DNA from 3 places in the Methylobacterium sp. Leaf399 genome. Region 2 is predicted to be linked to each of the others. Evidence: predicted binding sites of a transcription regulator. Region 2 holds the regulator's gene; each other region holds the start of a gene.
What was found. Region 2 encodes PhoB, which activates phosphate uptake and scavenging genes when phosphate is short. Its sites were predicted from a motif close to TGTCATNNANCTGTCAT; they were not measured.
Positions count from the first base shown of each region.

Region 1: the regulator PhoB is predicted to act here: its motif matches at 3,306-3,322, upstream of phnC (phosphonate ABC transporter ATP-binding protein).
Region 3: the regulator PhoB is predicted to act here: its motif matches at 3,914-3,930, upstream of ASG40_RS03230 (ExeM/NucH family extracellular endonuclease).

Region 1 covers NZ_LMQK01000001.1:684,143-689,377, reverse strand. The annotation lists gene phnE (phosphonate ABC transporter, permease protein PhnE) at 1-578, opposite strand, end outside; gene phnE (phosphonate ABC transporter, permease protein PhnE) at 575-1,453, opposite strand; gene phnD (phosphonate ABC transporter substrate-binding protein) at 1,507-2,433, opposite strand; gene phnC (phosphonate ABC transporter ATP-binding protein) at 2,463-3,260, opposite strand; gene ASG40_RS03160 (DUF1045 domain-containing protein) at 3,522-4,187, opposite strand; gene ASG40_RS03155 (hypothetical protein) at 4,665-5,210, shown strand.
Region 2 covers NZ_LMQK01000035.1:74,695-79,929, reverse strand. The annotation lists gene pstB (phosphate ABC transporter ATP-binding protein PstB) at 1-413, shown strand, start outside; gene phoU (phosphate signaling complex protein PhoU) at 542-1,261, shown strand; gene phoB (phosphate regulon transcriptional regulator PhoB) at 1,294-1,995, shown strand; gene ASG40_RS19680 (GcrA family cell cycle regulator) at 2,066-2,599, opposite strand; gene ASG40_RS19675 (cell envelope integrity EipB family protein) at 3,125-3,970, shown strand; gene ASG40_RS19670 (DNA polymerase IV) at 4,007-5,235, opposite strand, start outside.
Region 3 covers NZ_LMQK01000001.1:695,887-701,121, reverse strand. The annotation lists gene ASG40_RS03230 (ExeM/NucH family extracellular endonuclease) at 1-3,667, opposite strand, end outside; gene phnN (phosphonate metabolism protein/1,5-bisphosphokinase (PRPP-forming) PhnN) at 4,173-4,742, opposite strand; gene ASG40_RS03220 (alpha-D-ribose 1-methylphosphonate 5-triphosphate diphosphatase) at 4,742-5,235, opposite strand, start outside.

The DNA of each region.
Region 1 (5,235 bases), on a different contig from region 2:
GCGCCGCCCGATGCGCAGACGCCCTCGCCGGCCTTGGCGTCGACGGTCTCGACGGCCTCCGAGAACAGCTTGCCCAGCGCCCCGAAATCCGCGCAGGCGATGGCAAGCGCGCCCGCGAAGGGCCCGAGCCCGACGACGTTGATCCAGATCAAAGCCCAGATCAGCACGTCGACGGAGCGCATCACGTCGAGGCCGCGCCGGATCGTGAAGTGCACGAAGGGGTTCGGCACGACGTTGCGGGCGGCGAGGAACGCCACCGGAAAGGCGAGCAGCGCCGCCGTCAGCGTGCCGATGAAGGCGATGCCGAGGGTCTCGGCCAGCGCCCGCAGGAAGGTCCAGGCCTGTCCGGCCGGATCGGGCGGCAGCATCATCAGGCTGAATTCGCCGAGCCGCCCGAGGCCGGCGAGGAGGCGCACGGCGGAGAAGTCGAGCCGCACCATCGCGTAGCCCGCGACGGCGATAAGCCCGGCGACCGCGAGGCAGGCCAGGAGCCGGGGCCCCCGGGCCGGCCGGAAGGTCTCGGGATAGCGCTGGCGCAACGCCGCGATCTCGGCCGGGTTCGGGTCGCGGGGCGTCATCGCAGGCCTCCGAGGAGGTGATGGCGCAGGCGCTCGGTCCCGAGGTCGATCGCCATCACGGTGAGGATGATCAGGACCAGGATCGCGCTGACGTCCGCGTAGTAGAAGTTGCGGATCGCCACGAGGAGCTCCTGCCCGATGCCGCCGGCGCCCACGAACCCCATCACGCCCGCGCCCCGCACGTTGATCTCGAAGCGCAGCAGCCCGTAGGAGACGAAGTTCGAGAGCACCTGCGGCAGCACGGCGAAGCGCAGGGTCTCGATGCGGCCGGCACCCGCGGCGGTGAGGCTCTCCACCGGCTTCAGGTCGATGTTCTCGATCACCTCGGCGAACAGCTTGCCCAGCGCCCCCGTGGTGTGGATCGCCAGGGCCAGCACGCCCACCATCGGCCCGAGGCCGAAGGCGATGACGAAGATCAGCGCGAACACGATCTCCGGCACCGTCCGGCAGAATTCGAGGATGCGCCGGACGAGGAAGCATCCGGTCCGGCTGCGCGCCACGTTGCCGGCGGCGGCAAAGCACAGGAGAAAACCGCCGATGGCCCCGAGCAGGGTGCCGAGATAGGCCATCAGGAGGGTCTCGCCGAGGAGCGCGAGCCATTTCGGCCAGCCCCAGTACCATTCGGCGAGGTCGCCCCCGAGGTTCCCGAGGGTCAGGGCCGGCAGGATCTGGGCGATGTAGTCGGTGAACTTCCCGATGTTCGCAGCCAGCACCCCGGGGCGCACCTCGGCGGCCTGCGCGGCGAGCCCCGTGAGGACGACGAGCACCGCGAGGCCGACCCAGACCCGACGCCGGCTCGCCGCGACGGCGCCGTCATAGGCCTGCGCCAGGGCGGCGGCGCGGTCGGGGGGCAGGGGGCTGACGGTCTCAAGCACGGGGATCGGCCGGCACGGACCCGTGCGGCCCGGATCGGGGCCTGCAACCCGCATCAGGACTTGCGACGCTGCTCGTCGTTGAACTTCAGCATCTCGATGACCGGCTGGTAGTCCTTCAGGGTCACGGGGGCGAGGCCGAGGTCCTTGCCGTCCGAGAGCCGGTCGAAGGCCGCCTTGTCGGCCTTCGGCAGGTCCACCAGGGCCTGGCGGACCTTCGCCTTGAGGTCGTCGGGCAGGCTCGCCAGCATGGCGAAGGGGCCCTCGGGCAGGAAGTCGGACTTGAAGACCACGCGGAAATCGGCCTGCGTCATGGCTGAGCCGTCGGGCTTCTTGAGCATGCCCTTGGCGGCCATGCGGGTGACCATGGTGTCGGTGTCGGTGTTGTAGAGGTTGGCGGCGGCGTCCACCGTCCCCTGGACGAGGGCGAGAACGGCGTTCTCGTGGCTGCCGGCATAGACGGTCTTGCCGAAGAACGCGTCCACCGGGTAGCCGGCCTTGTGCAGGAAGAACCGCGGCGCCTGGTTGCCGGAGGTGGAGTTGGGATCGACCAGGGCGAGGTTCTTGCCCTTCAGGTCGGCGATCGTCTTGTACGGGCTGTCGGCGCGCACGTAGATCACCGAGTAGTAGCCCAAGGCGCCGGTGTCGTGCGTCTGGTTGACGATGGGCTCGACCTTCACGCCGGTCATCACCGCGCGGGCGAAGGAGGCGGGGCCGTAGAAGGCGAGCTGGGCGTTGCCCGCGCGCTGGCTCTCGATCACGGCGGCGTAGTCGTTGGCGATGCGCAGCTTGACCGGCACGCCGAGGCTCTTGGTCAGGTAGGCGGTCAGCGGCGCGTAGCGGTCGCTCGTGCCGGAGGCGTTCTCGGCCGGGATCACCGCCAGGGTCAGCTCCGGATAGGCCGCCTTCCAATCCTGCGCGGCGGCGGGCAGGGCGAGGAGGGCGAGCGCGAGGGCGCCGGCGAGGGTGCGACGGTTCAGCATGGGATTCTTCCGAAGGCGTCCGGGACGGATCAGGCGACGAGGGCGGTGGGGTAGGCCTTGAGGACGGGCGCGGGCGCGTCGAGCACCTCGCCGGCCTCGAGCCCGTAGAGCTGGCGGGCGACGTCCTCGGTGAGGTCGGCCGGCGCGCCGTCGAACACGAGGCGCCCGTCGGCGAGGCCGACCAGGCGGTCGCAGTAGCTGCGGGCCAGATCCAGGGAATGCAGGTTGCACAGCACGGTGATGCCGTGGCGGCGGTTGGCCTCGGCCAGCGCGTCCATGACGATCCGGGTGTTGCGCGGATCGAGGGAGGCCACGGGCTCGTCGGCCAGGATGAGATCGGGGGCCTGCATCATCGCCCGCGCGATGGCGACGCGCTGCTGCTGGCCGCCGGAGAGCTGGTCGGCCCGGTGGCCGGCAAAATCGCCCATGCCGAAGTCGTCGAGGGCGGCGAGCGCCAGGGCGCGCTCACGCTCCGACCAGAGCTTGAGGAGCGAGCGGTGCCTGGGCACCTCCCAGAGGCGCCCCATCAGCACGTTGCTCAGGACGTCGAGGCGGCCGACCAGGTGGAACTGCTGGAAGATCATGGCGCTGCGGGCCCGCCAGCGCCGCAGGTCGCGGCCGCGCAGGGCCGTGACGTCGAGGCCGTCGAACAGGATGCGCCCGCCGGTCGGTTCGACGAGGCGGTTGATCATCCGCAGCAGGGTCGACTTGCCCGCGCCCGAGCGCCCGATGACACCGACGAAGCGGCCGCGCGGGATGGCGAGGGAGACGCGGTCCACCGCACGGCGATCGCCGTAACGACGGATCAGATCTTCGAGAACCAGCATGAGACTGTCCGGCAGGAGCGATGAACCACGGTAAACCCGCCCCGCACGACAGAGGAATGACAGTTGTCCGGCTAATGATGAGCCGGTACTCTTGTGCTTGCGGTTCGAGGCGATCGGGCAGACCTTGCCGATCGTCGCGTGGTTCGTCTGACCCGTCCTCGACGATATCGGGAACCGTCGTCGAGGACCGTCTCGCTCAGCCGCGAGCGGGCGCCGACCTGCGTGTCGCGGCCGGGGCGGTTCGAGGCCCTCGCATGCGCCTCAAGGCGCGAAAGGAATACGGCGCAAGAGCCGGAATGGATCGGCGCCGTCCTGGACGACCACGCTCAGGGCGTCGATCACCAGGTCCGGCAGGTCCGCAGCGGCCTCCGTCAGCAGCGGCAGGATCACGGCCCTGTCCTCGGGGCCGAGGCGGCCGGTCAGCGTCATGTGAAACCCAAACTCCTCGAAGACGTGCGGGTAGCCCCAACGCTCCAGCAGCGCCCGCCCCCGCGGGTCGAGGCGCTCGGGGTGGCGCCGGACGCGCTCGGCTGCCGAGAGGGGGGCCCGCAGCGGGTCGAGGGCGGCCACGCATTCGGCGGCCAGCAGGCCGAGGGCCGGCGGCGGCGACTCCGGCACCAGGGCGGCGACATGTCCGAGCGCGGCGACGCGCAGCGAGCCGACAGGCAGAGGCGGTCGATGGGCAGCGAGGGCCTCGGCCGCCGCCAGGAGATCGGCTTCCGTCACGCCCGGGCCGAGGCGCCACGGCGCCTTCATCGTGGCGTGGAAGCCGTAGACGCGCGGCTCCTCGGTCCTGGCGGCAAGGAGGGCCCGGAGCGTGGTCGGCCCCAACGTCGGCACGGCGCCGAGGACCGCGTCGCCGAAGGCGGCGAGAGCCGTCCCCGGTGCGGGGGTGAAGTACAGGGCATATCGGACGGTTCGGTCCAAAGGAGCTCTTCCCCGGCGGTGTAAGAGGCGCCGCTGCGCTCATAATCCGCAGCCCGGACGCTCGTGTGACGATGTCGAGACCGCAGCAAGGAGCGCTCCAGCACAGGCGCGCCGACCTGTCGAGGTTCCCCGCGAGGACGAGACGCGGGTGTCGACGGCGATCCTCGTCACCCTCCAGCATCCTTGCCGGCCTCAATCGCCCTCGTGACGAGGAGCGTTCTCGTGAGCTCCAACACGTTGTATGGAGGGCCACGGCTCGGCACCGATCTCGCTCCCGCGGGGTGCGGCGGTGGTGCCCGCCAGCGGTCGCTCTCGCGTCGATCGGCAAGACGCGATGCCGCAAGAATCGCGCTGCATCGGCCACATCCTGACATCCCGGGGCCTCTTGATCACACGTCGCGTCATCTCGGTCATGAGGCGGTCGACAGGTCGATCCTGTCCGGCGACGCCATGGCCATTCGCCCTCGTCGTCCGTCGATGACCGATCCGTCCGCCGCGCCGCTCGGGACCGCCGGGCTCGTGACGCTGCTGACGGACCGGCTCCTGGCCGGGCCGAGCGCGACCGCCGTCCTCGAGGAATGGTGCCACGAGCGCGGGCTGTCGGCCGGCGGTTCCAGCCTGTGCGCCGTGCCGGTGACGGCGGCGGCGCGGGCGCCCTCCGCCCAGCAGTGCGAGCGCCTCGGCGTCGGCTCGCCGGACCTCGTGCGCTACCGCCGGGTGCGGCTCACCTGCGGCGCCCACGTCCTGTCGGAGGCGCAGAACTGGTACGTGCCCGAACGCCTCACGCCGGGCATGAACCGGGTCCTCGACACCACGGCCACGCCCTTCGGCCGTGCCGTCCATGCCCTGGCGCCGCAGCGTCGCAATCTGTCGCTGGAGCGGCTGTGGACGCAAACGGCGGGGCGGCCCGGTCCCGCCACGGCGCTCTTCGCGATCCATGCCGTGCTCAGCACCGCCGACGGCGTCCCGTTCTGCGAGGTGGTGGAGACCTATCGCGGGGCGATCCTCGCCGATGGGGGATGACGCCGCACGCCCCTGCATCGGGCCG
Region 2 (5,235 bases):
TGTCCAAGGCCGATCTCGACATCCGCGTCGAGGAATCCCTGCGCAAGGCGGCCCTGTGGGACGAGGCCAAGGACAAGCTCAAGCAGTCCGGCATGGGCCTCTCCGGCGGCCAGCAGCAGCGCCTGTGCATCGCCCGCACCGTCGCCCAGCGCCCGGAGGTGATCCTGTTCGACGAGCCGACCTCGGCGCTGGACCCGATCTCGACGGGACGCATCGAGGAGCTGATCGAGCAGCTGCGCTCCGAGTTCACGATCGTCATCGTGACGCACAACATGCAGCAGGCCGCCCGCATCTCGCAGTTCACGGCGTTCATGTACCTCGGCGAACTCGTGGAATTCGGGCCCACCACCCGGATCTTCATGAACCCCGAGAAACGCCAGACCCAGGACTACATCACCGGCCGCTTCGGCTGAGGCCGTTCGACTGGCGGACGGTCCCCTTCAGACATCGCATCGGGCCCGACCTCGTCCGCTGCGAAATACCCTCCCGACCGATCCCGTTCGCCGTTCCCCGCCGGGGCGCCGACCCGAGGAGTGCGATCATGCCCGACCATATCGTCAGTTCCTACGACACCGACCTCGAGGACCTGCGCCGCGCGATCTCCGAGATGGGCGGCATCGCCGAGAAGATGATGAACGAGGCGGGCCACGCCCTCGTGCGGCGCGACGCCACCCTGGCCCAGACGGTCATCGCGGCAGACCAGCGCCTCGACGTACTGCAGCGCGAGATCGAGGAGCGGGCGATCCTGCTCATTGCGCGGCGCCAGCCGATGGCCATCGACCTGCGCGAAACCATCTCGGCGATCCGCGTGTCGAGCGATCTCGAGCGGATCGGCGATCTGGCCAAGAACGTCGCCAAGCGCGTCATCGCCATCGCCGGCGAGATCCAGTCGCAGAAGGTGGTCGTGGGCATGCAGCACATGGGCGACCTCGTCCAAGAGCAGCTCAAGGACGTGCTGGACGCCTATTCCAGCCGCGACATCAAGGCGGCGCACGACGTCTGGGAGCGGGACGGCGCCATCGACGCCCTCTACAATTCGCTGTTCCGCGAGCTCTTGACCTACATGATGGAAGACCCGCGCAACATCTCGTTCTGCACGCACCTGTTGTTCTGCGCCAAGAACATCGAGCGGATCGGCGACCACACTACCAACATCGCCGAGACGATCCATTACCTCGTCACCGGTGAGAACCTTCCCACCGATCGCCCGAAGAACGACGCGTCGAACTACGCCATGGTGGAGCCGCCGACCGGCGCCTGAAGCCCCCGGCAGGGACATCCCAGACAAAGCCCATGAGTACGCGTATCCTGATCGTCGAGGACGAGGAGGCCCTTACCCTCCTCCTCCGCTACAACCTCGAGGCGGAGGGGTTCACCGTCGACGCGGCCGCCCGCGGCGACGAGGCGGACCTGCGCCTGCAGGAACAGCTTCCCGACCTGGTGCTGCTCGACTGGATGCTGCCCGGCCTGTCGGGGATCGAGCTCTGCCGCCGCATCCGTGCGCGCCGCGAGAGCGAGACCCTGCCCGTCATCATGCTCACGGCCCGCGGCGAGGAGGGCGACCGGATCCGCGGTCTCGGCACGGGGGCGGACGATTATATTGTCAAGCCGTTCTCGGTGCCCGAACTGCTGGCGCGGGTGCGGGCGCTGCTGCGGCGCGCCAAGCCGGCGCATGTGGCGAGCCTGCTCATCGCCGGCGACATCGAGCTCGACCGGGTCAGCCACCGCATCCGCCGTCAGGGCCGCGAGATCCACCTCGGGCCCACCGAGTTCAAGCTGCTCGAATTCCTGATGCAGAGCCCCGGCCGGGTGTTCTCGCGCGAACAGCTCCTGGACGGCGTCTGGGGTCACGACGTCTACATCGACGAGCGCACCGTCGACGTCCACGTCGGCCGCCTGCGCAAGGCCATCAACCGCACGACCCAGTCCGATCCCATCCGCACCGTTCGCGGCTCAGGCTATTCGTTCGACGAGACCTTCGCCGTCGACGCGTGAGGCCGCCACGCGCGGTATCGCCGTCCCGACCGCGACATCCGCCGCCCGGCCGCGAGCCGGCCGTGAGGGATCAGCGGAATCCGCCGGCCCGGCGGTCGCGTTTGCGCTCGGTCGCCGGCTGATAGGCGATCTCGGCGTGATGGGTGCAATAGGGCAGGCCGGTGATCGCCCGGTCGCCGCAATAGTAGAAGTCCGTCGAGGTCGGGTCCCCCATCGGCCAGCGGCACATCGCTTCCCGCAGGTCCATGATCGTCACCCGCCGCGAGACCGCCAGGGTGACGGGATCGGCGGGCAGCGCGACGTCGAGTGTGGCGGCAGCGACGACCGCCTCGACGACGATCGGTTCCACCGGCGGCGGGAGCGTCGCCTCCTCGACGATGATCTCGACCTCCGCCTCGCGGGTCGCCTTCTTGCGCCCCGCGATCGCGGTGTCGGCGCTCTTCACGCGTCCCGAAAGCCCCAGGCGGTGGACCTTCCCGATCACGGCGTTGCGGGTCACGCCGGTCAGTTGCGTCGCGATCTGGCTCGCGCTCAGACCCTCTTCCCAGAGGCGGCGCAACAGCGCGACGCGTTCATCCGTCCAGCCCGGGACTGTGTCCATCATCGCCCCCTCAGACATTCGATCATCGCCCCGTCACGACGCAACACCCGCACCCGCCATCTTCGTAACGACCCAGTCGAAAAGGCCATTTCACGATGTCGTCATGACACGGTGTATTGAAAAGAACCGCACGCCTTCCACGGGAACGCTGGTTTCGCCGACGGCAAACCCATCACGACGCGCGCTCTGGTCGTCGTCGAACCGTCGTGTATTGGCCGTCGCGCCGGATGCATCGCCAATCAGCGCGACCGTACAGGAGGCGTCGAGCCGTATGCAAGGGAGACCATGCACGCCCTGCGGCTTTCCACTGCCAATGGGTTCCCGCCACTGCCGATGGGCCCCTGCCATTGCCGATGGCGCCTCACCATCGCCGAGGGGTCTCCACGGCACGTCGCGGTCCGACCACTCCGAGCCCGCATTGTCGCCTAAGCCGGCGTGACTATGTGTGGGCGGTGCGACCGGACGGGTTTTGGTCGGCTCGCGTTCGAACAGGGAGACACCATGCGGTCGTCACGGCGGTTGGGAGGAATGGCGGCGGGCCTCGTCGTGGCGGCGGGGGCTGCGCAGGCGGCGGAGCCGATCCGCCTCGCCGGGCACCGCGCGGTGTACGAACTATCCCTGGCCGAGAGCAGCGCCAGCCGTTCGGTGGAGAGTGCGCGCGGTCGCATCGTCCTCGATTTCGGCGGCGACGCCTGCAAGGGCTACACGATGCAGACCCGCCAGGTGACGCAGCTCCAGAGCGGGGAGAGCGGGAGCCGGACGTCCGACCTGCGCAACACGACGTTCGAGAGCGGGGATGGTCGCAACTTCCGCTTCAAGACCGCCACCCTCCTCAACGAGGCGCCGTCCCAGGCGGTGGATGGGACCGCCGAGAGCGGGGCCGAGACCATCAAGGTCAAGCTCAAGGAGCCGAAGCGCGACCAGTTCCAGGCCACCGGCCCGGTGCTGTTTCCGAGCATCCACATGCGCCGGCTGATCGAGGCCGGGAGGGCGGGGGAGAGCACCCTGTCGGTGAAGGTGTTCGACGGCTCCGACGACGGCCGCAAGGTCTACGACACCCTGGCGGTGATCGGACGCAAGGTCGAGGGTGCGCCCAAGGGCGAGCGCGACAAGGGCGAGCGCGACAAGCCCCTGCGCGAGGGCGAGATGACCACGATGCCGCGCTGGCCTGTCACCTTGAGCTACTACACGCAGGGCGACGGCGAACGCACCCCGATCTACGTGCTCACCTTCGACCTCTACGACAACGGCGTCAGCGGCGCCTTGAAGCTCGACTACGGCAGCTTCGCCATCCTCGGCGATCTGACCCGCCTCGACCTCACCCCGCCGACAAAGGCCGGCGCGGCGGAGACGGCGAAGGAGTGCGCGCCCTGATCGACGCTCCCCCGGGCGAGCCCCTCGTCGCTGGTCCTATCGGCCGCCGCGGGGTGCCTTGGGGTCGCGTACCGTCCCGCTGAAGCCGAGCCCGCGCTGGATGCTGGCCTCGCCGAACCGCAGCCGCAGGCTGTCGAGGGCGGATTCGCGTTTGGCGATGCGACCGAGGTCGCCGTCGAGGAGATCGGCCCGGTCGGCGGTCGTCCCCTCGGAGAGGTCGCCGGCGCCGATGCCGATCAGCCGGTAGGGCGTGCCGTCGCAGGCCTCGCGCAGGAGGGCTTCCGCCACCGGGTAGAGCCTGGCGGCGAGCTGCGTCGGCGCCAGGCCGCGGGCGCGGGTGCGAAGGCGAAATCCCGAATCCTTGAGCTTCAGGGTGACGGTGGCCGCCGCGAGGTCGGCGCGCTTGAGACGTTCGGACACCTTTTCGCATTGCCGCCAGAGGATCGGCCGCAGGGCCTCGAAGGTGCCGAGGTCGTCGGCCAGGGTGGTCTCCGCCGACACGCTCTTGGTCTCGCGCCACGGCCGCACCGGGCGATCGTCCTCGCCCCGCGCCAATGCCCGCAGCCGGCCGGCCTCCCGTCCCAGGGCCGCGTGCAGGCGTTCGGGATCGATGCGGGTCAGGTCGGCGATCTTGCGGATGCCGAGCCCGGAGAGACGGGCCTGCCCGGCCGGGCCGATCCCCGGCAGGATCGAGACGGGGCGCCCGGCCAGGAAAGCCTGTGCTTCGCCGCGGCCGAGGATCGAGAAGCCACGCGGCTTGTCGAGGTCTGAGGCGATCTTGGCCAGGAACTTGGTGTCGGAGAGGCCCACCGAGACGCTGATGCCGATCTCGGTCTCCACGCGCCGTGCGAAGCGGACCAGGGTGAGCGCCGGGCTCGTCCCGTGCAGGCGCTCGGTGCCGGAGAGGTCGAGGAAGGCCTCGTCGATGGAGAGCGGTTCCACCATCGGGGTGAGGTCGCGCATCATCTGGCGAACCTCGCGGCCGACCCGGGCGTATTTGGCCATGTCCGGGCGCAGCACCACCGCATCGGGGCACGCCTTCAGGGCGGCGAACATCGGCATCGCCGAATGGACGCCCGAGACCCTGGCGAGGTAGCAGGCGGTGGCGACCACCCCGCGCCGGCCGCCGCCGATGATCAGCGGGCGGTCGCGCAACGCCGGATCGTCGCGCTTCTCCACCGCCGCGTAGAACGCGTCGCAATCCACATGCGCGATGGCGAGGATGTCGCGTTCGGGGTGCGCGAGCAAGCGCGGCGAACCGCAGG
Region 3 (5,235 bases), on a different contig from region 2:
GCTGGTTCTGGGTGTTGAGGCCGTCGTCGTAGACGATCGAGCGGGCCGCGCTGGCCGCCAGATAGGCCGCGTAGCCGGCCGCATCCGGCTCGAACGCGTTGGTGTAGGTCTCGATCCGGCCGCCGGCGGCGAGGCGCACCTCGTTGAAGCGGTCGAGGTTGAACTGCTCGGTGATGGTGAGCGTCTGGGGCAGGGTGACGAGCATGCCCTCGTAGGCTTCGAGGTCGGGCTGCTGCGTCGTGCCGGTGCCGATGGTGCCCGCGGCCGGCAGGGTCACGGTGGCGGCCGAGGCCTTCACCTCGGCGGCCGAGAGCGCGCCGGCCTGTACGACCGCGATGCCGGCGGCCGAGGCGACGGTGATCTGGGTCTCGCCGTTGAACTCGGTGACGGTGCCGGTGATGCGGACCCGGTCGCCCTCGGCGACGTCGGCGAGGGCGCCGCCGGTGCCCTCGTAGACGAACACGCCCTCGGAACTCAGGGCATCGCCGTCCCGGTCCGACGCCTCCTCCTGCAGGAAGAACCCGCCGAGGCTGCGCTTGGCGTCGGCGTCGCCGTTCTGGAAGTCGCCGACCACGACCGCCTCGATGGTCACGGTCCGACCCACAAGCGCACTCGCCGCGCCGGTGCCCTGGACCGTGGAGATCAGGGTGACGTCGTCGTTGAGGACGGTGCCCGTGGCGGTGCCGGCGGTGGCGCTCACCGCCGCGGTGACGCCGGGTTGGGTGGTGGTGGCCGTCGTCAGGGTCAGCGCCAAGGTCTCGGCGGCCTCGGGCGTCACGTCGCCCTGCACCGTCACGGTCACGACCGCCGAGGCCGCGCCGGCCGGGATGGTGCCGGCGATCGCCAGCGGCAGGGCCGGATTGCCGGAGAGGTCGTCGCCGGAGACGGGCGCGGTCCCGGTGCCGGTGAGTTCGGCGGTGAAGGCGAGGTCGCCCAGGGTGCCGTTGCTGCGCTGGACGGTGAAGGTGAGGGTGGTGGTGCCCGCGTCGCCCTCCGCGGCGGCGACCGCGAGGGACTCGGCGGCAAAGCCGATCTCCTGGGTGTAGCCCCGGGTGAGGGCGGCATAGACCGTGGCGCCGCCGCCGCCGACCTCGTTGGCCGAGACGACGATGGGGGTGCCGGTGGGGTTGTCGGCCGCCGCGATGAAGGTGAGCACCTCGGGACCGCGATCGGCCGGCCCGTCGACGGGCGGGACGTAGGAGACGTAGCTGGCGGTCTCCGGTTCGGTCACGTCGTAGACGAGGATGCCGCTCTGGCGCTCGAGCCCGACGAAGGCGTAGGTGCGCCCGTCCACCGTCCCGATGGTGACGCCCTCAGGCTCCGGACCCTTGTTGTCCGAGCGGTTGTCGAATTCGAACACCCCGTCGCCGTTCGGCTCCTGGTCGATGTTGAACTGCGCCGCCGCGTCGCGGGCGAAGATCGTCTCGAACTCGCCGCCGGTCTCGCGCACCTTGGTGATCGTCCCGTCCGCGTTCTGGCGGAAGATCGAGATGCCGCGGCCGCCCAGGGTGTTGAGCTGGTCGATGACGCCGTCGCCGTCGGTGTCGCCGGTCTGGCGCAGTACGTTGAGGCGGGCGTAGGCCGGGTCGGCCTTGAGCGCCCGCAGCTCGGGCGTGAGCTGGCTGTCGGGGATGGCGCTGAGGCGCGACACGTCGGCGGTGTTGTCCTCGCCGCCGATGACGCGCTGGTCGCCCTCGTTGGCGGTGACGAAGTAGGTGGTGCCGCCCACCGCGTAGGAGGCGATCGCATCGGGCTGGAGCAGGCCGTAGATCGGCGTGGCCGTGGGGGTGGTGGCGACGGTGACGGCCGGATCGCCCCCGGGGCCGTCACGGTCGGAGGCGTCGAACGCGTTGCCGGGCAGCGAGCGGTCGACGCTGCCGAGGGGCTGGATCGCGATGGGCGCCGTGCCGGGGTTGGCGAGGTCGATCACGGCGACGCCGTTGACCTCCTGCAGGGTGACGTAGGCGAACCGGTTGTTGGGCGAGATCGTGATGTACTCCGGCTCGATGTCGGACGAGGCGGTGTTGCCGGGGCTGATCGCGAGCCCCTTGGCGCGCAGGGCGGCCTCGCTGCCGTCGAGGGCGCCAAAGCCCACGGTGGCGGTGACCGCCGCCGTCGCGGCGCCGGCCACGCCACCCGACACGTCGATGATCGACACGCTGCCGACCGGGTTGCTGGCAACCGTGAACTGCTCGCCCTCGTTGGAGACGAGGAGTTTTTGGCCGTCGCGCGTGAAGACGACCTGGTCGGGGCCGACGCCGACGACGAGGGAGCTGAGGAAGGTTCCGTCGGCGTCGAACAGGGCGACGCGGCCGGGCTGGTCGCCGGCGGCATTGGCATAGGCGATCGCCACGAGGCCGTCGAAGACCGCCACGGAGTTCACCGCGCCGTACTGGTCGAGGCCGGCGAGCAGGATCTCGCCGCTCTTTGCGAGGCTGCCGGTGGCCGAGATCGTCACGATCTCGATGCGGTTCTCGTTGGTGTTCTGCACGTAGAGGCTCGCGGTGGTGGCGTCGTAGGCCACGACCTCGGCGTTCGGGGCGTCCCCGGTGGCGGCGTCGTCGGTGGTGGCGTAGGCGCCCAGCCGCACGAGCTGGAGCGCGTTCGTGGCCACGGGCGCCGCGCCCTGGGTGCCGGTGAGCGAGGGCGCCGCGTCGTACACGGCGATGCCGCCGATGGTCGGCGGGGTCTCGTCGTTGAGGAGGGTGCCCACGGCCTCGCCGTCGGCCACCGTCGCGCCGACCACGTTCGTCACGCTCACCCCGAAGCTCTCGGCCGGCTCGAACACGGTGTCGCCGTTGACCGTCACGGCGAAGGTCGCCGAGGTCTGCCCGGCCGCGATGGTGAGGCCGGTGGCGGCGGCGACGTAGTCGCTGCCCGCGGTGGCGGTCGCGTCGCCGGTGGCGATGTCGAAGGCGACGCCGCCCGCCGGTGCCGGGGCGTCGAGGGACACGGTGAAGACCACCTGCGTCGTGCCGGCATCCCCTTCCGCGATGGCGACGTCGGCCACCGACAGGGCCGGGACCACCGCCGCACCCGCGCTCGTGACGCTGATGTCGTCGATGCCGATCCACTCGTCGTTGCCGAGGGCGTTGGTGGTGATGACGCGCACCTGCACCTGCGGCTGGTTCTCGACCGCGGCGGGCAGCACGGCGGTGACGACGCCGTCCGGCCCGAAGGTGTTCGGGCCCGCGGTGGCGTCGGCGCGGTAGGCGGCCGGCACGTTGACCCAGGCGCCGGTGGTCCCGACCCGGTACTGCAGCGCCACCGCCTGCGCGGCGTTGTCGGCGCCGTCCTCGAGGTCGCGCAGGGTGTAGGAGACGGTGACGTCCCGCCGGCCGGTGGTGTCGAGGTGGATGACGAGGTTGGGCGCGTCGGCCGTCCCTGATCCGGCCAGGGCGACCGTGGGGTCGGACAGCGCGAATTCCGCGACGCCGCCGGTGGAGAAGCCGTTCGGATTGGTCTGGTTGGCGTTCACGTCCACCGTGACCGTGCCGTCCCCGGCGAGGGTCTGCGGGTCGGCGCCGGTCACCGTCGTGATGTCGTCGCCGCGATATCCGACGATGCTCGGCACGCCGGCCCACTCGTCGTTCGTCGTGATCGACCCTGCATTCGACCAATCCTGGATCAGGGAACCGTTTGCCAGAACGTGATAATCGGTTGTCATTGCGGCTCAGATCCGAAGATGGCCGGGGATCAGGGCACGGCGGGCGCGCGGGCATCCAAGTCGGTCAGCCGGCTTCCTTTGAAGAACCATCGGTCTTCACCGGGCCTATAGCCAACCAACGATGGTCGTTTGAGCGCGAATGCCGTGTCTGAACGCAGGCGGCAGTGGGACGTGGCCATTCCGTAGCCACGATTTACGACAGCGCCATGAATACGACGGCGCCATGAATACGACGGCGCCATGAATACGACAGCGCCATGAAACGGTCCTGGCGGCGCTGCGCGTGATCGATCGGGACGAGCGTGTCCGACGACGGTCCGGTTGGCCGGGTCATGCCGCCGCCGCGGCTTCGATGGCCCCGGGCGCGACCCCATCCCGAAGCGCCCCGACAGCGGCATCGCCACGGCACCTCGGGATGAGACGGTTTCCGCTTGGATCAAGCGGGAACCGTCTCACCGAGCCCGCGCGGCGCCCGAGGATGACCGACATCCGCGGTGCGAAGCCATCAGACGCAATTCGTGTGGGCACCCGGCCGCGCGCCGGCAACGCACGCGCGCAGATGCACCACGAGGCGGTCGGCCGCACCCTCTGCGTCGGCATCGTTATGGATCGTGCATTCGGCCTCGATCGGGATCGCGCGGTCGAGGCGGGCGCGCAGGTCGCCGTCCTCGGGGCGGCCGCGGGTCGCAAGGCGTCTGGCGAGAACCTCCGGCGAGGCCGTGACCTGCACGACGCTGACACGGGGCAGGGTGCGGCGCGCCTGCGAAACGATGCGACGGGACACGTTGCAGACGATCCAATGCCCGTCGTCCGCCTGCCTCACGGTCTCGGCGGGGATGGCGTAGCCGAGGCCGTGGGCGCGCCAATGAAGCGCGAAGGCATGCGCTTGCACGCCCATGTCGAAGGCGACGTCGTCGAGTTCGAGGTTGGCCTCGTGGGCGGAGGGGGGGCGGGTGACGAGCCGGCGCGGGAAGACGAAGCGGGGATCCCCCGCGAGGCGGTCGCGCGCCAGCCGCAGCAGGGTATCCTTGCCGGCCCCGCTCGGGCCGACGACGAGGACGAAGCCGCCCGCCATCACACCACCCGCTCGCCCGCACGCCAGACCTGGCGCACCACCGGCACCCCTCGGGCGAGGCGCACGCGGACGAGGTCGGCACGCAATCCCGGTTCCAACCGGCCGCGATCGGTGAGCCCGGTGGCTGTCGCGGGATTGGCCGTCACGGTGGCGATGGCCTCCGGCAGGGTGATGCCCGGGACCCGCTCGGGCAACGCGAAGGCCGCCATCAGCAGGCTCGCCGGTACGTAATCCGAGGACAGGATGCGCAGGGTGCCGGCCTCCGCCAGGGTTTGGGCCGCGACGTTGCCGGAATGCGAGCCGCCCCGGATCAGGTTGGGGGCGCCCATCATCACGGTGATGCCGGCTGCGTGCGAGGCCTCGGCCGCCTCCAGGGTGGTGGGGAACTCGGCGAGCGCCACTGATTCCTCGCGCGAGAGCGCCACGTCGGCCAGGGTGGTGTCGTCGTGGCTGGCCAGCGGAATCCCGCGTTCGCGCGCCAGAGCGACGAGGG